4 regions of the Staphylococcus sp. FW104-15G4D genome follow, and region 1 is predicted to be linked to each of the others. Evidence: riboswitches for the same ligand, from Rfam matches in the RefSeq annotation. Region 1 holds a riboswitch; each other region holds the start of a gene.
The links. A riboswitch is a leader RNA that binds a small molecule or an ion and turns the genes downstream of it on or off. The one in region 1 is predicted to bind S-adenosylmethionine.

Region 1 (5,856 bases):
AATCTAAACCTAATTTATGAATGGTTGTTTCATAAGCTTGTGCAACATTATTACGACCATAATCTTCTAACCATAATTTAGAAGTTATAAATAAATCGTCACGTTGTAAACCTGTAGAAGCTAGTCCTTCTTTTATCCCTTGACCAACCATTTCTTCATTACCATATATTTTGGCTGTATCTATACTTCTATAACCATTTTCAATAGCATGTTTAACAGCATCTTTACATTGATCACTATTCTCAACTCTATATGTCCCCAAACCTACTTTAGGCATCTCTCTACCATTATAAAATTGAACTGTTTCCATCATATTCACTCCTCATCTATGCTTTAGTGTCTATCATATTACGATTCAATCTAACTGTAAAAATATTAATATGATTTTCTCTCTTCAGATTTCTATACCCTGTTCAAATAAAAAAATACAAACGTAAGAAAATCATTTTCTTACGTTTGTATTAATTAATTAAAAGACTCTATTTTATCCATAATAGTTTGTAACTCGTCCACGTTATATTGAATACGTCCATGGAATACAAATTTATTAAAGAATTCATCGAGTTGTTCAGGCCCAACTAGAACCTTAACATTAGAAGCCTGATTATAATTAGAAATTGTAACATCTCCATCATTTTTAGGATTAAAATACAAAATTGAAGTTGGTGTATATTTAGTGTTTAATTCACTTTGTAAATCACCTGCAAGATTTTGAATATGTTTAATCTTCTCAGAATAATTAACAAATGATAAAGATTGTTGATCTTCATTTTGATCTAATACTAATGTTTGAGGTGTAGATTCATCTAAATCAAGTGTTTGGAATACTTGAGACATTGTTGGTAACTCTTTGAACTGAGCACCACTAATACCATTATACACATGACCTTTTAAAAGTTGAGAATCAATGATATATAAACCAGTTCTAGTTAAAACAAGATGACTGATGCGTTCGATATTATTAAATTCATTACTTGGTAGGAAGATATTTGCCATAATGTGCATATCTTCAGGACGAATTCTCTTCTCATTAACAAGACGTTCACGAATACCAATCAATCTCATATCTGTTACATATTCACTATGATTTTTAGAAAATAGTTTTAATGCATCAATTTCTCTATCTTTACTGCTTACTGTCGCATCAAAATCTTCTTTTTGTTTTGTGACAGCCTTTTTATTTTCAACTCTTTCTTTTTCTAAGGCTTCTTCATGAGATTCTTTCATATGTTGCTCTTTTTCTTTATATTGGGCTTCTGTTTGGTTTTTAATTTTCTTTTTACTGTGATTCGCTACTAAAAAGAGAATAAAGAAAAGAATTGCCACAATAATTGCAACGATTAAGCCTATAACTATCGGTGAAGATAAACTCATCACAACAACGCTCCTTTAACCATTTCAATAACTCTCATTATAATAGAAAAAAATCAATTTTTCGACATTTAATTAATATTTATTTCTCTTAATTTTGAAAGCTATGGTTATCATTCGACCGCATCTTTAAGTAAATTAACTTTGTCTAATTTTTCCCAAGGAAGTAAAACATCAGTACGGCCAAAATGACCGTATGCAGCAGTTTGTTTGTAAATAGGATGTTTTAAATCTAACATTTTAATGATTCCAGCTGGTCTTAAGTCAAAATTATTTCTAACCGCTTCAACTAGTTTAGCTTCTGAAACTTTACCAGTACCAAAAGTATCAATTGAAATAGATACTGGCTCAGCCACACCAATGGCATAGGCTAATTGCACTTCACATTGATCAGCTAACTCCGCGGCTACTATATTTTTAGCAACATAACGTGCAGCATAAGCAGCTGAGCGATCAACTTTAGTTGGGTCTTTACCACTGAAGCAACCGCCACCATGACGTGCATAACCGCCGTAAGTATCAACAATGATTTTACGCCCAGTTAATCCTGCATCCCCTTGTGGTCCTCCGATAACAAAACGACCTGTAGGGTTAATAAAGAATTTAGTATCAGCATCTAATAAATCATCTGATACTGTAGGGTAAATGACATGTTTTTTAATATCTGCTTCAATTTGTTCCAATTCAACATCTTCAGCATGTTGAGTAGATACAACAATTGTATCTATACGTTTAGGTTGATCGTTCTCATCATATTCAACTGTTACTTGTACTTTTCCATCAGGACGTAAATAATCTAAAATTTCATCTTTACGCACATCAGATAAACGTTTAGCAAGTTGATGTGATAAGAAAATTGGTAATGGCATATACGTATCTGTTTCATTAGTGGCATACCCAAACATTAACCCTTGATCTCCTGCACCAGTCGCTTCTATTTCTTCTTCTGAAATTTCATTACGGTATTCTAGCGCTTTATCAACACCTTGTGCGATGTCTGGAGATTGTTCATCAATAGCGGTTAAAACTGCCATAGTTTGGAAATCATAACCATATTTCGCTCTTGTATAACCAATATTTTTAATTGTCTCACGCACTACTTTAGGTATATCAACATACGTTGATGTTGAAATTTCACCAGAAATAAGCGCCATACCAGTCGTTACTGTTGTCTCACATGCGACACGCGCATTTGGGTCGTCTTTTAAAATTTCGTCTAGAATTGCATCAGATACCTGATCTGCAATTTTATCGGGATGACCTTCAGTTACTGATTCTGAAGTAAATAATCGTTTATTATAAGTCATGTTTTGCTCCTTTAATATAAATTACGAAAATTCTCTTTTATTTGAGAGCTAAATAAAAGAGCCTTCATCACTATCAAGATAGAGAGAAGGCCCTTAAACGTCCATTCGCTCTTATCGTTCAGACGATATATGTCTGCAAACGGTTTGGCACCTTTCTTTATCATAAAAGAGGTTGCTGGGTTTCATTGGGTCCATGTCCCTCCACCACTCAGGATAAGAGAATCCGTTAAGAATAATAGTACCGAATTCAAGGTTCAATGTCAATTTATGATTTTCGTTAAATGCTTATGTTAACGGTGGATTAATAAAATTAATGTGTTATACTATTTAAATGTAAAGGCTTACATAACTACTATTGCTTTGGAGGGATTGAGTATGTCAGTAGACACATACACAGAAACAATAAAAATAAAAAATTTACTAGAGAAACCATCAACACAATTTCAACTCTCAACAACTCAGCTATACAATAAAATTTTAGATAATAATGAAGGGAAATTAACTGAATTAGGTGCAGTGAATGCAAGTACTGGGAAATATACGGGGCGCTCACCTAAAGATAAATTTATCGTAACTGAACCTTCTTATAGAGATAATGTCGATTGGGGAGACATTAACCAACCTATTGATGAGGAAACTTTTTTAAAACTTTATAATAAAGTTCTAGATTATTTAGGTAAAAAAGATGAATTATACGTATTTAATGGTTATGCAGGAAGCGACAAAGATTCACGTTTAAAATTAACTGTGATTAATGAATTGGCTTGGCATAATTTATTCGCGCACAATATGTTTATTCGTCCAGAATCTAAAGATGAAGCTAAAAATATCAAACCTAATTTCACAATTGTATCAGCACCTCACTTTAAAGCTGATCCAGAAGTAGATGGCACTAAATCAGAAACATTTGTCATCATTTCTTTCAAGCACAAAGTCATTTTAATTGGTGGCACTGAATATGCTGGAGAAATGAAAAAAGGTATTTTCTCAGTAATGAATTATCTTTTACCAATGCAAGATATCATGAGCATGCATTGTTCAGCTAATGTAGGTGAAAAAGGTGATGTCGCTTTATTCTTTGGACTATCAGGCACTGGTAAAACAACCCTTTCAGCTGATCCAGAACGAAAACTTATTGGGGATGATGAACATGGCTGGAACAAAAATGGTGTATTTAACATTGAAGGTGGATGCTATGCCAAAGCAATCAACCTCTCTAAAGAAAAAGAACCTCAAATTTATGATGCAATTAAATACGGCACTATACTAGAGAACACAGTCGTAAAAGAGGATGGTACAGTAGACTTCGATGACAATAAATTCACTGAAAACACTCGTGCTGCTTACCCTATCGAACATATTGATAATATCGTGTTGCCTTCAAAAGCAGCTCATCCTAATACAATTATTTTCTTAACTGCTGATGCCTTTGGTGTGATCCCTCCTATTTCCAAACTAACCAAAGATCAAGCAATGTATCATTTCTTAAGTGGATTCACTTCTAAGTTAGCCGGTACAGAACGTGGAGTAACTGAGCCTGAACCATCGTTCTCAACATGTTTTGGAGCACCATTCTTACCATTAAATCCAACTGTTTACGCTGATTTATTAGGTGAATTAATCGATAAACATGATGTTGACGTTTATTTAGTTAATACAGGATGGACTGGTGGAAAATATGGTGTAGGACGCCGAATCAGCTTACACTATACGCGTCAGATGGTAAACCAAGCTATTTCAGGAAAGTTAAAAGATGCTGAATATAAAAAAGATGAAACATTTGGTTTAAATATCCCAGTTGAAATTAAAGATGTGCCAAAAACTATTTTAGACCCAGTGAACGCTTGGAGTGATGCAAATAAATATCATGAACAAGCTCAAGACTTAATTAATCAATTTGAGGAAAACTTTAAAAAGTTTGGTTCAGAAGTAGAACACATTGCTGAAAAAGGTGCATTCAATAAATAAATATTTCCAATTAATAAAGGGTGAGACGTTTGTCTCACCCTTTTTAATATATCTCTATCTTGATTTAAAATTTGTTATCACAAATTATTTTTAGTTTCTTCAATATTGGTCATCCATTGTTGAATTTTAGATAATGTTTCTTTCATTGCTGGAGGTCGTGGCACATGACCTTCATCTAGTTGATAAAACGTTTCGTAGTACACCCTCTTAGCTGTCAACTTTTCTTCTAAATCATAAGCTTGGTGAATGCCAACTTGCTTATCTTTACCTCCATGAACAATTAATATAGGAGGGCTGGTAGAATCAATGGTTTTCATCGCGTTTCTTTGTTCATAAGCGTCTTTATCTTTTTTAGGATGGCCCACCATTCGTCTTAACATCCCTCTTAAATCAACACGTTCCTCATACATTAAATGAATATCTGAGACGCCTCCCCATATGATGAAGCTATTTACAGGTAAGTCTTGAAAGGTTAATAAACCTTGTAGTCCACCACGTGAGAATCCTATCATATGAATATATGCTGAGGGATACTTATCATGTAAAAGTCGAATTAATTGTGTTACATCATTCAAATCTCCTCGATAAAATTCATCTTTACCTTCACTACCGTTATTACCTCTATAATATGGCCCTATAACTATCGTATGTTCATTTGCAAACTGCATTAATCTTGCAGCTCTTACACGACCTACTTGTCCTTTTCCACCGCGAAGATATATAACTATACGTTGAATTACATTTTGGTCTACTGGTGTCATCATTAAAGCTTTGACATTTAATCCATCTACTTTATAGGTTACTTCATCAAAATGATGCGTATGAGCGTCGATTGGCATTTTCTTAATTTTTGTAAAATCCAAGCGCTCTCACCCTTTCTAAACATTTCAATATCGTCGCATCTTGTATTAAAAAACTTTGCTTATCCGTAGGTATGTTGGAAACATTTTCAAATAGACATGGACCATTTGTCTCATAATAAGTTGAAGTTTCAATGAAATGACTTACTTCAATGAAAAATACATCTTTAAGAAATGTACTATGATCATTTGTGTTCACTTTATATTGCGCAATATAAATACATTTCTCAGCAACTGCGCCTGTCTCTTCATATAATTCCCTTAAAACCGCATCTAATGGTGTTTCACCGGACTCAACTTTACCCCCAGGGAATTCAACTCCACGAACTTTGTGTCGAGTAAATAAGAGT
Region 2 (5,856 bases), 960 kb from region 1:
TGATGCTATCGAAAAAGCTACCGACGCTCCAAATCATGGAATGCGTGAACCTTGGAGAGTCGTTCATGTTTCAAAAGACAAATTAGGTGATTTTAGTCATGACATTACTCGATTTGCATTTCCAGATCATCCCGAAAAAAGAGAAGATCATTATAATGCTGTAACAAATTTAGGTGGTTTATTATTACTCATTTTGAAAAATGATCCTAGACAAAGACAAAACAGAGAAAATTACTTTGCATTTGGAGCATTTGCTCAAAATTTAATGTTGTTACTTTACGAAGCGGGAATTGGCACATGTTGGAAAACACCTCACTATATTTTTGAACCTAAAGTACGTAGAGCTTTAGATATTCAAGATGATGAAATTTTAGCTGGTTTCATGTATCTAACGGATTTAGAAGTTGAGCCAACTAAAGCTAAACGTAAAAATAAAAATTTAATCACTAAGTTTGAGTAATTATTTTAATTTTCAAAGTACCTAAAAAAGAGCTTTCTCTACTTTAAATTTGTAGAGAAAGCTCTAATTTTATTTTTATTGATTTAAGTTTTCATCTAGGAAAGATTCGACTTGTTCTGGTGATTTCGCATTAGCCGAATGTAAATGCGCTAATTTTTCGCCATTTTGGAAAATTAAGATGCTTGGTATACCCATAACATCATTTTCAGTAGTAACATCTTCTAACTCATCACGATCTACTACATACCAATGATAGTTATTATATTTTTCTGTAATAGGGTCAATCCACATATCCATTGCTTTACAATCTGGACACCAATCTGCTTCGAATTTGATAATAACTGGTTCTTTACTATTGATTGTAGAATTAAAGTCTTCTGTTTTATGAATACCTTGCATAGTTATATGCTCCTTTTCACTATTAGTAAATTTATTATAACCAATGATATCTTTTTTATAAAAATATTAGCTTAAAAAGTAGAGCGTTTTCCTAAAGAAAATGATATATTTGTCTTAATAAAGAGAAGGAGGTAACAAACGAATGATTAAATTTTATCAATATTCAAATTGTACGACTTGTAAGAAAGCCGCTAAATTTTTAAATGAATATGGTGTGAGCTATGAACCTATTGATATCGTACAACACACACCTACTAAGAAAGAATTTGAAGATATCATTGAAAAAACAGGTGTTGAAGTAAATAAATTATTTAACACTCATGGCGCTAAATATCGTGAACTTAATTTGAAAGATAAACTTAAAGACATGTCAGATGATGAAAAATTAGATTTATTAGCATCTGATGGAATGTTGGTAAAACGTCCATTAGCTATCTCTGGAGAAAAAATCACTTTAGGATTTAAAGAAGATCAGTATAAAGATACTTGGTTATAGTATTTAAATATTTATTTTAAAAGTGAACATTAAAAACTGAAATGATGCGAATATGATATTTTACATAAATAAACACGAATTTTATCATATTAAATCTTTTAGATATTAGTTGATTGAACAATATCAGTGTGGCATCATTAAAATGTAATTAATAATTAGGAGGGGATTCTCGTGGCAGTACCGAGCGAATTTAAATATTCTAAAGAACATGAATGGGTTAAAGTAGAAGATAATGTAGCTACTATTGGTATCACAGAATATGCTCAAAATGAATTAGGTGATATCGTATTTGTTGAATTACCTGAAACAGATGAAGATTTAAATGAAGGCGATACTTTTGGTAGTGTTGAATCAGTTAAAACTGTATCAGAATTATATGCGCCTATCTCAGGTAAAATCGTCGAAGTTAACGACGAATTAGAAGATAGTCCTGAATTTGTTAACGAATCACCATATGAAAAAGCATGGATGGTAAAAGTAGAGATTAGTGATCAAAGTCAATTAGATCAATTATTATCAGCAGAGCAATATTCTGAGATGATTGGTGAATAGTATGTTTAAACTCCTCGATTAATATAATCAAGGAGTTTTTTTAGATTACCTTAGAAACACTTAGCATTAAAAATGCTAAGTGGAAAAGAGGAACGTCTGAACTGACGCTCATGCATAAGAAACACTAACCACTAAAGTGATAAGTGAAGAAAAGGAACGCCTGAGCTAAAGCTCATGCATAAGAAACACTAAGCATTAAAAATGCTAAGTGTTTCTAAAAATGTTTAGTTTTTGAGGATTCTGTGAATGATGTAAGTGACAGTTAACTATCGACTCTTAGAAGGTGGATTGACATGACTATTGTGAATAAAGTTATCATTGTTGAAGGTAAGTCGGATAAGAAACGAGTGCAACAAGTTATTGCAGAACCAGTAAGTATTATTTGTACCCATGGGACCATGAGTATAGATAAAATCGATGATATGATAGAATCACTTTATGGCAAACAAGTTTATGTTCTTGCAGATTCTGATGATGAAGGAGAAAAAATTAGAAAATGGTTTAAGCGATATTTAAGCGAAAGTGAACATATATATGTTGATAAAACATATTGTGAAGTAGCTAAATGTCCTAAAAACTATTTAGCTAATGTTTTAAATAGATACGGATTCGCAGTGCGAAAAGAGAAGAATCTAATGCCTAATTTAAACACTGAAAGGTTAGTTTTAGTTAATGAGTAGTACAATCGATCTCGAAGATATAACAGAAAACTATAATGAAGATAAACATCTTATTTTTGGATATACACCTATGTGTGGGACATGTAAAGTCTCAGAAAGAATGTTAGATATTGCTAATGATATATTACAGCTGCCTATTAAGAAGGTAGATTTAAATTTTCATCCGGATTTTAGTAAAGAAAAAGAAATAATGTCAGTTCCTGTTCTATTGGTAATGAATAAGGACAAAGAAGAAAATAGAATCTATGCATTTCAATCAGTTCCTTATTTGTTAGAAAATTTAAAATAATTATTGACGAAACTCTAGTACGATGGTAGGATTAATACAAATTAAATGATGCGACAACTCTTATCGAGAGAGGTGGAGGGATGTGCCCTATGAAGCCCGGCAACCGTCTGATATAGAAATGGTGCCAATTCACATAAAGTTCAACTTTAGAAGATGAGAGAAAGAAGATTTTTAGAATGCTTTCTCAACTCTCTATAAGTTGAGAAAGCATTTTTTAATTTATATATGCAATTTAAGGAGGCTATTAACGTGATTGAGTTAAATCAAATAGTTAAACGATATCATACTAAGAACAAAGATGTTCTTGCAGTTGATCACGTTGATTTAAATATTGAATCAGGCTCAATTTTTGGCGTTATTGGTTTCTCTGGTGCTGGTAAAAGTACACTAATTAGAATGTTCAACAACTTGGAATCTCCAACTTCAGGAGATGTAATAATTGACGGGGACAATATTAGTAAATTATCTAAATCAGAGCTACGAAAAAAACGACAAAAAGTAAGTATGATTTTCCAACATTTCAACTTATTATGGTCAAGAACCGTTTTAAAAAATATCACATTTCCACTTGAAATCGCAGGAGTCCCAAGTGGTAAAGCGAAGCAAAAAGCACTCGAATTAGTAGAATTGGTAGGTTTGAAAGGACGAGAAAGTGCTTATCCATCAGAGTTATCTGGGGGACAAAAACAAAGAGTAGGTATTGCTAGAGCATTAGCAAATGATCCTGATGTTTTACTTTGTGATGAAGCTACAAGTGCTTTAGACCCTCAAACAACTGACGAAATTTTGGACCTATTACTTAAAGTAAGAGAACAGCAAAATCTTACTATCGTTTTAATTACTCATGAAATGCACGTAATTAGACGTATATGTGATGAAGTTGCTGTAATGGAAAGCGGTAAAGTAATAGAGCAAGGTAAAGTAAGTGAAGTGTTTGAGAGTCCTCAACACGCGGTTACAAAACGCTTTGTTAAAGACGATTTAAATGATGATTTTGAAGATTCTTTAGATGAATTAGAACCATTAGCGAGTGATTCTTACATAGTGAGATTGAACTTTACTGGTGATAATGCAACTGAACCTATTGTTTCGTATATCACGAAAACACATAATATTGACGTTAATATTCTGGAAGCTGACATCAAGAATACTAGAAATGGTTCTATAGGATTCTTAGTGATTCATATTCCACACATTAATAATGATAGCTTTGAACATTTTAAAAATGATCTTCATGAGCAACATGTGAATGTGGAGGTGTTGAGACATGGGTAAGTCTTATGGCGAAATTTTTCATGAAATGTTTACAATGCCTAATGTTCAATGGCCAGATGTATGGCAAGCTATTTTAGAAACGCTGTATATGACAATTGTTTCTACTATTTTCGCCTTTATATTTGGTTTGATTTTAGGTGTGTTACTTTTCCTATCTGCGAAGAGTCATTCACCAGCAGCTCGAATTTTCTATACAATTGTCTCATTTATAGTGAACTTATTTAGAGCCATTCCGTTCATTATTTTAATTTTATTACTCATACCATTTACGAGTGTCATCTTAGGTACTATTAGTGGACCGACAGGAGCATTACCTGCACTTATAATTGGTGCAGCTCCATTCTATGCTCGTTTAGTAGAAATTGCATTTAAAGAAATTGATAAAGGTGTAATTGAAGCGGCTTGGTCAATGGGAGCTAACACATGGACTGTTGTACGCAAAGTACTACTTCCTGAAGCGATGCCAGCTTTAGTCTCAGGTATTACTGTAACCGCTATTGCTTTAGTTGGTTCAACTGCCATAGCAGGTGTAATCGGGGCAGGTGGTTTAGGTAACTTAGCATACTTAACAGGATTTACTAGGAATCAAAATGATGTCATATTAGTTTCTACTGTATTCATTTTAATTATTGTATTTATAATTCAATTCCTTGGGGATTGGCTTACAAATAAAATTGATAAACGCTAAAGAAAAGGGGAAAACGTTCAATGAAAAAAATTTTAGGTATTATTTTAGTTTTGGCATTAACAGTTGCTTTAGCTGCTTGTGGTGGCGGTGGTGACAAAGAGAAAACAATCACAGTAGGTGCTTCACCAGCCCCTCACGCTGAAATTTTAGAAAAAGCTAAACCATTACTTGAGAAAAAAGGTTATGACTTAAAGATTAAAACAATTAACGATTACACTACACCTAATAAATTATTAGATAAAGGTGAAATCGACGCAAACTTCTTCCAACATACACCATACTTGAAAACTGAAAGTAAAGAAAAAGGATACAAAATTGAATCTGCTGGAGATGTAGAATTAGAACCTATGGCAGTTTACTCTAAAAAATATAAAAGTTTGAAAGATTTACCTAAAGGTGCAACGGTCTACGTTTCAAATAATCCTGCTGAACAAGGACGTTTCTTAAAATTCTTTGTGGATGAAGGCTTAATTAAACTTAAAAAAGGCGTTAAGATTGAAGACGCTAAATTTAGTGATATCGAAGAGAATAAAAAAGATATCAAATTTAATAACAAACAATCAGCCGAATACTTACCAAAAATTTACCAAAATCAAAAAGCTGATGCAGTCATCATCAATTCTAACTACGCAATTGACCAAAAATTAAGTCCTAAAAAAGACTCAATTGCCTTAGAGAAAGCCAAAGATAATCCTTATGCTAACTTAATTGCAGTTAAAAAAGGACATAAAGATGATAAGAAAATTAAAGCTTTAATGGAAGTTCTTCAATCTAAAGAAATCAGAGATTATATCGATAAAAAATATGATGGTGCAGTCGTACCAGCTAAGTAAAACAAAAGATCACTTTCTTAACGCATATGTTAAGAGAGTGATCTTTTTATTTAAATTTTATACTACTCTATAAAGAATACCTACACCGAGACCACCGTATCCCATTTGATAATCAAATTTTAAGACTTCTATATTTGGATTTTGTTCTAAAAAACGATTAACTTTCTTATTAAGTCCACCTTCA
Region 3 (5,856 bases), on a different contig from region 1:
TGAACGTGTGAACACTCATTTCGATAAATTGAATGATAATGATATACAAATCGCAAGTTATGTTAATACACATATAGAAGAATGTAAAAATATGAAAATTCAAGATTTAGCTGTACATACGCATGCATCAAATGCCACTATCCACCGTTTTACACGTAAACTAGGATTTGATGGCTACAGTGATTTTAAATCATTTTTGAAATTTGAAAATGAAAAAAAGAATCAGCTTCCTTCTGATTCAATGGAACAATTTAAACAAGAAATAGCAAATACCTTTAGTTATTTAGATCGCATTGATTATCAATTATTAACGAATAAAATGCATGAAGCCACTACGATTTATCTTTACGGAACAGGACGCGCTCAAATGAATGTGGCTGAAGAAGCACAACGTATTTTACTTACAATGCATAAAAACATTATAATCCTACATGATGTTCATGAATTAAAAATGGTGTTAAATAAAACTGTTCCAGAGGATTTATTCTTTATTATTTCATTATCTGGCGAGACATATCAATTGACCGAAGTTACACAGCTTCTTCAATTAAGACAGAAATATTTTATCTCAGTAACAACGATGAAAGATAACTCACTCGCTCAACAAGCAAACTATAATATATATGTTTCAAGTAATACATTTTATTTAAATGACGGTACCGATTATTCAAGCTTTATTAGTTACCATATCTTTTTTGAAACACTTTTAAGAAAATATAATGAACGTAAAGAAAAAAATGAATTATTATAAATAAAATCGCAAGCATTATTTGTAACACCTAGGGGCTACTCATTTAATGCTTGCGATTGTTTTTAATTATGCTGTTGTTCTTCTAGTTCTTCTAATATATGTTGCATTTGATCAATCATTAATTCAAAACCATGCGCAGTTGAATCATGATATTCTTTCTTCTTCTGTTTGTACTCCAACGCAGTTAAACGTCTTTCCTTTTCAACTAATGAGCGGTAGTAAAACAACATTTGAGTACCACCATTTTCACGTTCAAAGAATTCTACTTCTATGACATCCTCTTCGGCGCTTAAACCAGGCATACCTATTGTCATTTTAATGTATTCATCCATTACAAGCTCTTCGTATTTACCTTCGATAACATTTTGCTTCCCATTTCTACTATCTACTATACGATATGTACCGCCTTCTTGGACATCCGCTTCAAAAGTCTTATTTGTACGTGGTGTTGTCATGAACCATTGTTTAAGAATCTCCACTTTTGTCCATGCTTCATAAACAACTTCTGGAGTAAATTTTAGTAAACGTTCGATGTCGATTTCTACGTGTTCATTCTCTACATTATATTTTGCCACTCTCTTTCACCTACTTTCACTCTTATTTCTATTTTAACGTATTTAAGCTATGTCACAAACTCTGAAAGCTCTGAAAAAGTTAAAAGGAAGCTAAAATCTAAATGAGTAGCTTCCTTTTAATTTATATTTATTTTTGAGGTTTATCTTTTAAACGAGGGACTCTCAAAATAATAGCCACTAAACCACAGATTCCTAATAAAATTGGATAGATACTATAAGGAACAAGTAAGAATGGAGAAATACCAGCAACACCAGCTGCTGAAATAACTTGAGGACTATATGGGAGTAACCCTTGGAAACATCCTCCGAATATATCTAATATACTAGCTGACTTGCGCGGATCGACATCATACTCATCAGCAATATTCTTGGCTAAAGGTCCTGCCATAATAATAGAAATTGTATTATTAGCAGTAGATATATCCGCGGCACTTACTAAACTGGCAATACCTAATTCTGCACCACGTTTAGATTTAACTCTAGCACGTACAAACTGTAGTAACCAATCTATGCCACCATTATGTTGAATGATACCTACAAGGCCACCAATCAGTAATGCTATCATTGCAATATCTTCCATTCCAATTATACCTTTAGATACGGCACTGAGAAGTCCTTTCCAACCAAAGGAACCATCAATTAATCCTATTAAACCTGCTAAGGCTGTACCACCAATGAGTACAATGATGACGTTTACACCTACAAGTGCGAGTATCAGTACTAATAAATATGGAATAACTTTAATTAAGTTATAATCATAACTTTTGGCATGATCGATTGAAATACCATTCGTTAAGAAAAATAAAATTATAATCGTTAAAATAGCACCTGGTAAAACGATTTTAAAATTAACTCTAAACTTGTCATTCATCTTAGTCTTTTGAGTTCTTACTGCAGCAATGGTAGTGTCCGAAATCATTGACAGATTATCACCAAACATTGCACCACCGACTACCGTAGCCATAGCTAAAGCTGCGGGCACATGTGTTGCTTGTGCGAATCCAAATCCTACTGGGGCTATCGCTGCAACAGTCCCAACTGATGTCCCCATCGAAATAGACACGAACATACAAATAACAAATAGGCCTACAATGATTAAATTTTGAGGAATCAATGATAAACCTAAATTAACAGTAGATGTAACACCACCCATTTTTTCAGCAGTAGTTGAAAACGCACCTGCCAAGATAAAAATTAACATCATCAAGATAATGTTCGAATGTCCAGCACCTTTAGTAAATACTTCTACCTTCTTGGCAAAAGATTCTTTTCTATTCATAAGTAAGGCAACGATTACTGTTATTGTAATTGCAACATTTAAAGGCATAGTTGTAAAATCTCCTGAAATAATTCCTACACCTAAAAAGAGTAATACAAATAGGAGTAATGGGAGCAGGGCCCACGCGTTACCTTTCTTTACTTTCTCCATAAATTTGACCTACTTTCCATAAAAATAGGAGCGAAACAGAAATTTCATTCTCAATGAATCATTTCTTCATTCCGCTCCGGTAAGTGACTTTATTTGAAAACTAACCCAAGTGTGTATCAATAGAGTCAACTCATACCAACAAGTGATTAAAAGATATGTTATTTCACCATTTATACTCTGTTGGCATAGCATTTCAGCTTATCTTCTAACCTTAGCGGTTACTGGAATTGGCACATGATAAAATGTTGCCGAAGCTTCCTAGGGCCAGTCCCTCCACTTCTCTCGATAAGTTATTCGAATTGTGTCTAACGTTACAAGATAATTATAGACACGTCAATACATAAAGTTTATTGTATTTTAAAATTATTCTTCAATCTGTGTAGTGAAAAATTTCTCATAAATCGTGATTGCTAAAGCAACAATAATCAATAACACAATAGCTACACCAAAAACAATCCACCATTTCAAATAAAGACTTATAAATATGAGTAAAATGCTTATAATTGTTGAACATAAAGATACCCTTTTGAAAATTTTTTCAGTTCTAACCGATACAATTTTATATTCACTCATTTCGTCGCCATGAAGAAATTTACCATTTTTTGCTTCACTAATTTTAAGCTTCACTTCAAGGACGTAAGCAATACTTCCAGAACAAATAATGATTAGTAGCATCGTAACATTTGAAAAAGGTTGTGTAATAACCCAACTGAACATTCCAAAATAAGCAAGTGCAGAAACAATTGCTAAAATATAATCAATCACAGGATTAAACCAAGTTATACCTTTTTTTACATTCTCGTTAACTAAATAAACATTAACTGCAGAAATATATGTACAAATAATCACAGCTATAGCTAATATTACTATTAGATTATGATGGCACAATATTAGTGACGGTAAAGCTAAAGCAATTAAGATATTAGGTAACCATCTGATTAAAAAATTCTTCATTTTATAATCACCTTTATTCTATATTTCACCAATCACATACATCTTACATGAAAGCTTCAACTATTATCAAATCACCATTTAATATGGTGAAAACTTTCTACTCTCACACTAAAAAATGGGAACTCAGTCGAGTCCCCATCACCTTAAAATAATCAATATATAATTTACATATTAAAAGTAAATCAATTGTTAGTCGATTTGCGTACCACCTGTTACACCAAAGACTTGGCCAGTAGTATAACTTGAATCTTCTGAAGCAAGTAAAACGTAAGTACCTGATAATTCAACTGGTTGACCGGCACGACCCAGTGGCGTTTGTTGTCCAAATGTAGGAATTGCACTTTGAGGTTGACCTCCAGTAATTTGAAGCGGTGACCAGAATGGCCCAGGAGCAACACAATTCACTCGAATACCTTTCGCACCAAGTTCTTCAGAGAAACTTTTCGTTAATGAAATAATTGCTGCTTTAGAAGCTGCGTAATCATGTAAAATTGGACTCGGATTATATCCTTGAACGGAAGACGTCGTCGTAATTGATGAGCCAGGTTTTAAATATTCTAACGCTTTTTGAACTGTCCAGAATACTGGATATACATTCGTTTCAAACGTCTCTGCGAAAGCTTCAGTATTAAATCCGTGAATATCATCATGATATTGTTGGTGGCCGGCAACTAACGTTACATTATCTAAACCGCCTAATTCATTATAAGCCGTTTCTACCATATCATAGTTAAACTGTTCATCCCTTAAATCTCCAGGAATTAGAATACCTTTCTGACCAGCATCCTCAATCACTTGTTTTACTTCTTGTGCGTCTTCTTCTTCACTCGGTAAATAGTTAATAGCCACATCTGCACCTTCTTTAGCATAAGCGATTGCAGCTGCGCGTCCAATTGCTGAATCTCCTCCAGTCACTAACATCTTATAGCCTTTTAATCTCTCATGACCTTTGTAAGATGTTTCACCACAATCAGGTTGAGGTGTCATTTTCGATTGTAGACCTGGTAACTCTTGCTCTTGTTGATCATAATCAGACGTTTTAAATTTATTTCTAGGATCTTGTGCTGACATCATTCATCATCTCCATATTTAAGATTTAATATTATTTACCCATCATAAAGTATATTTTAATCATCATTTTATCTCTGAAAATGAATTCAATAGCACTTTAAATAGCTACATGGCAACTATTGCCGTATAGATTTACCATTCAATAACTTTTTAACGAGCGTTACAAAATACGTTGGTACTTTCTCTAAAATACGTTCATCTGGGTCATATTTAGGATGATGCAAATCATATTCACTATTTGAGCCAATGATAGCAAAGACACCAGGATAATCTTTCGTATAACCTGAGAAATCTTCACCAATCGTTAGTGGTTCTTCCATCATTTGAATGTTGTAACCTACTTCCTTAGCTGCTTCAATCGCTTGTTGGGTAAGTGTTTCATCATTTACGACAGCACCCGGTAATTGTGTATATTCGAATTTAATGTCTACATTAAATGCTAGAGATAACCCATCTGAAATTTCTTTCATACGTTGCTTTATAAGTTGACGTTTTTTAGAATCAAATGAACGAACAGTACCTTGAATATAAGCTTGATCAGCGATGACATTCCATGTATTCCCACATGACACTTCCCCTATCGTAACGACCGCACTATCAAATGCTGATAAATTACGACTCACAATAGATTGTAGGCTGTTAATCAGTTGACCTACTACAATGACCGGGTCATTTCCTTGTTCTGGTTTTGCTGCATGAGCACCTTTTCCTTGAATATGAAACTCAAAACGATCTACAGCGGAAGTGATTACACCACTTTTAATCGCGAATTCACCAATGTCTAGTGAAGGATAATTATGAAAACCTAAGACTGCTTTAACGTTCTTAAGTACTCCAGTTTCACTTAACTTAATTGCACCATGACCTAATTCTTCAGAAGCTTGAAACAATATTCTCACTCGTCCACTTAATTCGTTTTCAAGCTCTTTAAGTTGAGTTGCTACGCCTAAAATACTTGCCATATGGATATCATGACCACATGCATGCATTACTCCTTCATTTGTAGATGTAAACTCGTGCACAACTTGTTCGTTTATCGGTAATGCATCAATATCAGTTCTTACTGCAATCACCGG
Region 4 (5,856 bases), on a different contig from region 1:
TGCAGATACTATGTTTGGTACAGGTCAACTTCCTAAATTCGAAGAAGATTTATTTAAAGTTGAAAAAGAAGGCCTATACACAATTCCAACAGCAGAAGTACCTTTAACAAACTTCTACAGAGATGAAATCATTCAACCAGGAGTGTTACCTGAAAAATTCACTGGGCAAACGGCATGTTTCCGTAGTGAAGCGGGTTCAGCTGGTAGAGATACAAGAGGATTAATTCGTTTACACCAATTCGATAAAGTTGAAATGGTTCGTATCGAAAAACCTGAAGATTCTTGGGATGCTTTAGAAGATATGACTAAAAATGCTGAATCAATTTTAGAAGAATTAGGATTACCATATCGTCGAGTTATCTTATGTACAGGCGACATTGGCTTCAGCGCTAGTAAAACATATGACCTAGAGGTATGGTTACCAAGCTACAATGATTATAAAGAAATTAGTTCTTGCTCAAACTGTACTGATTTCCAAGCACGTCGTGCTAACATTCGCTTTAAACGTGATAACTCAGCTAAACCAGAATTAGCTCATACATTAAATGGTAGTGGTTTAGCCGTAGGTCGTACATTTGCAGCTATCGTTGAAAATTATCAAAATGAAGACGGTACAATCACAATTCCTGAAGCATTAGTTCCATTCATGGGTGGAAAAACTAAAATTTCTAAACCTACAAAATAATAACTTAGAATAGGCTAAATAATTACTACAATACAACGATGAATGACTCAATTAATTATTTGAACTGTCGATAAGATCTTAACGATTTTGTCGACAGTTTTTTTGTTGAACAGGGTAGGGGAAGAGAAATGATTCAACTTCAAATCTTCAAAAATGAGAGGGATGTCTAAAAGAAGAAACAAAATTCTGAAATTTTATAATCGTTGTAGTTACAACGATTTGACTATGAGGTTTGTCTTACTTCACACAAACCGAAGTCTAAAAATATTGAACAACTTTTCCAAATATAATAGACTTATTTTACTATTTTAGAAAGTGGAATGGAGGCTGATCAAATGACCCATCTTTCATTTAAGCAAGGGGTAAAAGAATGTATTCCTACTTTATTTGGATACGCCGGAGTAGGTTTATCATTTGGTATCGTTGCAGCCTCTCAAAACTTTAGTATCTTAGAAATTATTTTATTATGTCTCATTATTTACGCCGGTGCCGCACAATTTATTGTTTGCGCTTTAGCGATTACAGGTACTCCAATATCTGCTATCGTGTTGACCACACTTATCGTTAACTCACGTATGTTTCTATTAAGTATGACTTTGGCGCCTAATTATAAACAATATGGATTATGGAATAGGGTAGGTCTCGGTACATTATTAACCGATGAAACCTTCGGAGTTGCCATTACGCCATATATTAAAGGTGAAAAGATTAATGATCGTTGGCTTCATGGTCTTAATATCACAGCATATCTTTTTTGGACTATTTCGTGTGTGGCCGGCGCCCTTTTCGGCAAATATATTTCTAATCCTAATGCACTTGGATTAGACTATGCGATTACTGCAATGTTCATTTTCCTAGGTATATCTCAATTTGAGTCAGTGAAGAAATCAAGATTTCGTATATATATAATTTTAATTATCTGTGTAATCACAATGATGCTTCTTTTAAGTTTAGTGATGCCTTCATATGTAGCAATATTAATAGCCGCAACATTCGCTGCAGCCTTAGGGGTGGTGATGGATAAATGACAACAGATTTACACACACTGATACTTATTATTTTATGTGGAATTGTAACGTTACTCGTTCGAATTATTCCCTTTATGATGATATCTAGAGTTCATTTACCTGAAATTGTCGTTAAATGGCTTTCATTTATTCCTATCACATTATTTACCGCACTTGTCATTGATGGCGTCATACAACAACACGATAACACCTTTGGATATACGCTCAATTTGTCATATATTATTGCGATTATACCAACAGTACTCCTTGCCATTTTCACACGTAGCCTTACTATCACAATAATTGGAGGTATTATTACTATCGCTTGTTTACGTTTAATTTTTTAACTCCTGAAAATGACAGCAAAGTATTGAAGTCATAAACCATTTTAGTTAATATTATATTAATTAGAAAATTCCGACTATTTAAGATTGAAATTTAATCAACATCAATATACAAATCAATTCAACAAATCTTATTTCGAGAAGCTGAGGGAATTGGCCCGACGATGCTTCAGCAACCGACTAATGATAGCACGGTGCTACAACCAACGAGAATCTCGAATGATAAGTACTGACCAGCTTCCTACTTTTTTCATTTGAGTAGGAAGCTTTTTTGTAAGAGGAGGTAGCGTTAACGATGACGAATTACAGAGTAGATACGTTAGAATTAGGGACATTTACAACTGAATCAGGAGAAACCATTAATAATTTAAAATTACGCTATGAACACGTTGGATATAAAGGTCAACCATTAGTTGTTGTTTGTCACGCATTAACAGGTAATCACTTAACTTATGGAACAGACGAGAAACATGGATGGTGGCGTGAAATTATAGATGGTGGTTATATTCCACGTCATGATTATCAATTTCTAACTTTCAACGTTATTGGTAGTCCCTTTGGTTCAAGTTCCAAACTTAATGACCCTAATTTTCCACAGCATCTTACATTACGAGATATTGTTAAAGCGATTGAAAAAGGTATCAAAGCACTAGACTTCGATAAGATAAACATCCTAATTGGAGCAAGTCTAGGTGGTATGCAAGCAATGGAATTGCTGTATAATAATCAATTTCAAATCGACAAAGCCATTATTCTCGCAGCAACTGGTAAAACGTCATCATACAGTCGTGCTTTCAACGAGATCGCCCGACAAGCAATTCATCTTGGTGGGAAGGAAGGCTTAAGTATCGCTCGACAACTTGGCTTCTTAACATACCGCTCCTCTAAAAGTTATGACCAACGATTTACACCAGATGAAGTTGTAACGTATCAACAGTATCAAGGAAATAAATTCAAGAAAAACTTTGATTTACAATGTTATTTAACACTGCTCGACGTCTTAGATAGTCACAATATTGATAGAGGACGAGATGATGTTGATGAAGTCTATCAATCATTAGATACAAAAGTTCTAACGATGGGGTTTATAGATGATTTACTTTATCCAGATGATCAAGTAAGAGCAGTCGGAGAGAGATTTAAATATCATCGCCATTTCTTTGTGCCAGATAATGTAGGACATGACGGCTTCCTTCTAAACTTTAACGATTGGGCTCCAAACCTCTACCATTTCTTGAACTTAAAACAATTTAAAAGGAAATAAACACAGCTATATTTAGACATACTAAACTTTGGCTAAGCAAAGTAAGTATGTCTTTAGCATAAGTGCTACTAATTAATGACGAAGTCATTAAAAGTAGCGCTTTATTGTTAATTTTTGGCAAAGAGGTTAAAATAGAAGTTATAGTCAAAAAGTATGGGAGTGGCGTGTGTGTTTTCAAAAATACAACCTAAAGCAACTATTATTGCAACTATTTCATTACTGATAGTCGCTTTAGTAACACATGTATTACCTATTCTCGGCTTAATTTTATGTTTATTTGCAACGATTCCTGGCATCGTGCTATGGAACCGCTCTGTACAATCATTTGGAATTAGCGCTTTAGTAACAGTGATTCTGACAACGTTATTAGGTAATACATTTGTCTTAAGTATGATGGTACTTATCTTAATTTTAAGTTTTATCATCGGTCAATTACTTAAGGAAAGAACTTCAAAAGAAAGAATTCTTTATGTTTCAACGGTTTCATTGAGTTTAATAACATTGATTGGATTCATGTTATTACAAACATTCGAAAAAATTCCAAAAGCAGCCGTATTAATTAAGCCATTTAAAGATGCGATGTATGATGCCATCTTAACAAGTGGATTAAATTCTAACTATAGACAGATTCTTGAGGAAGGTTTCCGACAATCAACGGTCCAACTCCCTAGTTATCTTATTATAGTCATTTTCCTTTTAATCTTAATTAATCTGATTATTACATTTCCTATCTTACGTAAGTTTAAGGTCGCAACTCCGATCTTTAAGCCATTATTCGCATGGCAAATGAATCGTGTACTATTATGGATTTATCTTATAGTTCTTATTTGTGTAATGTTTGCGAACCAACCAAGTATATTCCAAAGTATCGTCTTGAACTTTGAGGTTGTGTTATCATTAGTGATGTATATCCAAGGTTTAAGCGTTATACATTTCTTCGGTAAAGCTAAGAGATGGCCGAATGCTGTAACGATTTTATTAATGGTGGTGGGGACACTACTTACACCGATGACACATATCGTTGGTTTACTTGGAGTTATTGATTTATGTATTAATTTAAAACGAATTATTAAAAAATGATTATTAACTAAGTGATTAGAGGTGGAAGAATGAACCGTCAATCCACTAAAAAAGCATTGCTCATACCTTTTATACTCATGGTACTTACAGCCATTGCATTAGTCATCGTATGGTTTATTTTCAACCAAATCGTCGCTGGCATTGCTGCAGCAATCCTCGTCGTGATGATTATTATTAGTGGCGTGTTATTGAGACAAGCTTTTCTTAAAATGGATAATTATGTGGATGATTTAAGTGGTCACATCTCGGCAAGTAGCAATAAAGCAATCAAACATTTGCCGATTGGGATGATTGTGTTAGATGAAGATAACCACATTGAATGGATGAACCAATTCATGACAGAACACGTTGAAACTAATGTGATTTCTGAAAATGTAAACGAAGTCTTTCCTAACATATTGAAACAATTAGAAAAAGTACAAGAAGTAGAAATTGAACATAACAATTATCATTACCATGTGCGATATTCAGAGAATGAACATTGTTTATATTTCTTTGATATCACAGAAAGCGTACATACCAACGAGTTGTATGAAGATTCAAAGCCAATTATCGCAACGTTGTTCTTAGACAACTATGACGAGATTACGCAGAATATGAACGATACACAACGTTCAGAAATCAACTCAATGGTTACACGTGTCATTAGCAGATGGGCACAAGAATACAATATTTATTTCAAACGTTATAATTCTGATCAATTCGTTGCATATCTTAACCAAAAGATATTAGCAGAACTTGAAGATTCAAACTTTGAAATTTTAAGTCAGTTGAGAGAGAAAAGTGTCGGTTACCGTGCACAACTCACTTTAAGTATCGGTGTCGGTGAAGGTACAGAGAACCTTATTGACCTAGGGGATTTATCTCAATCTGGTTTAGACTTAGCACTCGGTCGAGGAGGCGACCAAGTAGCCATTAAAAATATGAATGGTAACGTTCGCTTCTACGGTGGTAAGACTGACCCTATGGAGAAACGTACGCGTGTACGTGCCCGAGTAATTTCTCACGCACTTAAAGATATATTAACTGAAGGCGACAAGGTAATTATTATGGGACATAAACGCCCTGATTTAGATGCAATTGGTGCAGCAATTGGTGTCTCACGTTTTGCATTAATGAATAATTTAGAAGCCTTTGTCGTTCTCAATGATTCAGATATTGATCCGACTTTACGTCGTGTCATGGACGAAATTGATAAGAAACCAGAATTGAAAGAACGCTTTGTCACTTCAGATGAAGCTTGGGATATGATGACGTCTAAGACGACAGTCGTTGTCGTGGATACGCACAAGCCTGAAATGGTCTTAGATGAAAATGTCTTAAATAAAGCAAACCGTAAAGTCGTTATTGACCACCACAGACGTGGCGAAAGCTTTATTTCAAACCCACTATTGGTATATATGGAGCCATATGCAAGTTCAACTGCAGAGCTTGTTACTGAATTATTAGAATATCAACCAACTGAACAAAGATTGA

Region 2: it holds a riboswitch for S-adenosylmethionine, as region 1 does, so the genes downstream of both, AC3WQX_RS01490 (methionine ABC transporter ATP-binding protein) here and metK (methionine adenosyltransferase) in region 1, are expected to answer to the same signal.
Region 3: it holds a riboswitch for S-adenosylmethionine, as region 1 does, so the genes downstream of both, AC3WQX_RS07070 (Na+/H+ antiporter NhaC family protein) here and metK (methionine adenosyltransferase) in region 1, are expected to answer to the same signal.
Region 4: it holds a riboswitch for S-adenosylmethionine, as region 1 does, so the genes downstream of both, metX (homoserine O-acetyltransferase MetX) here and metK (methionine adenosyltransferase) in region 1, are expected to answer to the same signal.

The regions. Positions count from the first base shown of each region.
Region 1 covers NZ_JBYTCH010000001.1:1,250,098-1,255,953, forward strand. Annotated here, with positions in the region: gene AC3WQX_RS06005 (aldo/keto reductase) at 1-310, opposite strand, end outside; gene AC3WQX_RS06010 (nuclease-related domain-containing protein) at 466-1,374, opposite strand; gene metK (methionine adenosyltransferase) at 1,485-2,678, opposite strand; SAM riboswitch class I at 2,787-2,898, opposite strand; gene pckA (phosphoenolpyruvate carboxykinase (ATP)) at 3,054-4,646, shown strand; gene AC3WQX_RS06025 (alpha/beta hydrolase family protein) at 4,724-5,509, opposite strand; gene ytkD (RNA deprotection pyrophosphohydrolase) at 5,490-5,856, opposite strand, start outside.
Region 2 covers NZ_JBYTCH010000001.1:294,143-299,998, forward strand. Annotated here, with positions in the region: gene AC3WQX_RS01460 (nitroreductase family protein) at 1-460, shown strand, start outside; gene AC3WQX_RS01465 (thioredoxin family protein) at 536-859, opposite strand; gene AC3WQX_RS01470 (arsenate reductase family protein) at 1,002-1,355, shown strand; gene gcvH (glycine cleavage system protein GcvH) at 1,527-1,907, shown strand; gene AC3WQX_RS01480 (toprim domain-containing protein) at 2,201-2,587, shown strand; gene AC3WQX_RS01485 (thioredoxin family protein) at 2,580-2,876, shown strand; SAM riboswitch class I at 2,934-3,036, shown strand; gene AC3WQX_RS01490 (methionine ABC transporter ATP-binding protein) at 3,126-4,151, shown strand; gene AC3WQX_RS01495 (methionine ABC transporter permease) at 4,144-4,839, shown strand; gene AC3WQX_RS01500 (MetQ/NlpA family ABC transporter substrate-binding protein) at 4,860-5,672, shown strand; gene AC3WQX_RS01505 (hypothetical protein) at 5,730-5,856, opposite strand, start outside.
Region 3 covers NZ_JBYTCH010000002.1:127,528-133,383, forward strand. Annotated here, with positions in the region: gene AC3WQX_RS07060 (MurR/RpiR family transcriptional regulator) at 1-751, shown strand, start outside; gene AC3WQX_RS07065 (SRPBCC family protein) at 814-1,326, opposite strand; gene AC3WQX_RS07070 (Na+/H+ antiporter NhaC family protein) at 1,454-2,755, opposite strand; SAM riboswitch class I at 2,951-3,047, opposite strand; gene AC3WQX_RS07075 (hypothetical protein) at 3,119-3,709, opposite strand; gene AC3WQX_RS07080 (SDR family oxidoreductase) at 3,899-4,780, opposite strand; gene AC3WQX_RS07085 (amidohydrolase) at 4,897-5,856, opposite strand, start outside.
Region 4 covers NZ_JBYTCH010000003.1:133,919-139,774, forward strand. Annotated here, with positions in the region: gene serS (serine--tRNA ligase) at 1-685, shown strand, start outside; gene AC3WQX_RS10255 (AzlC family ABC transporter permease) at 1,021-1,713, shown strand; gene AC3WQX_RS10260 (AzlD domain-containing protein) at 1,710-2,039, shown strand; SAM riboswitch class I at 2,165-2,265, shown strand; gene metX (homoserine O-acetyltransferase MetX) at 2,332-3,300, shown strand; gene AC3WQX_RS10270 (YybS family protein) at 3,454-4,380, shown strand; gene AC3WQX_RS10275 (DHH family phosphoesterase) at 4,410-5,856, shown strand, end outside.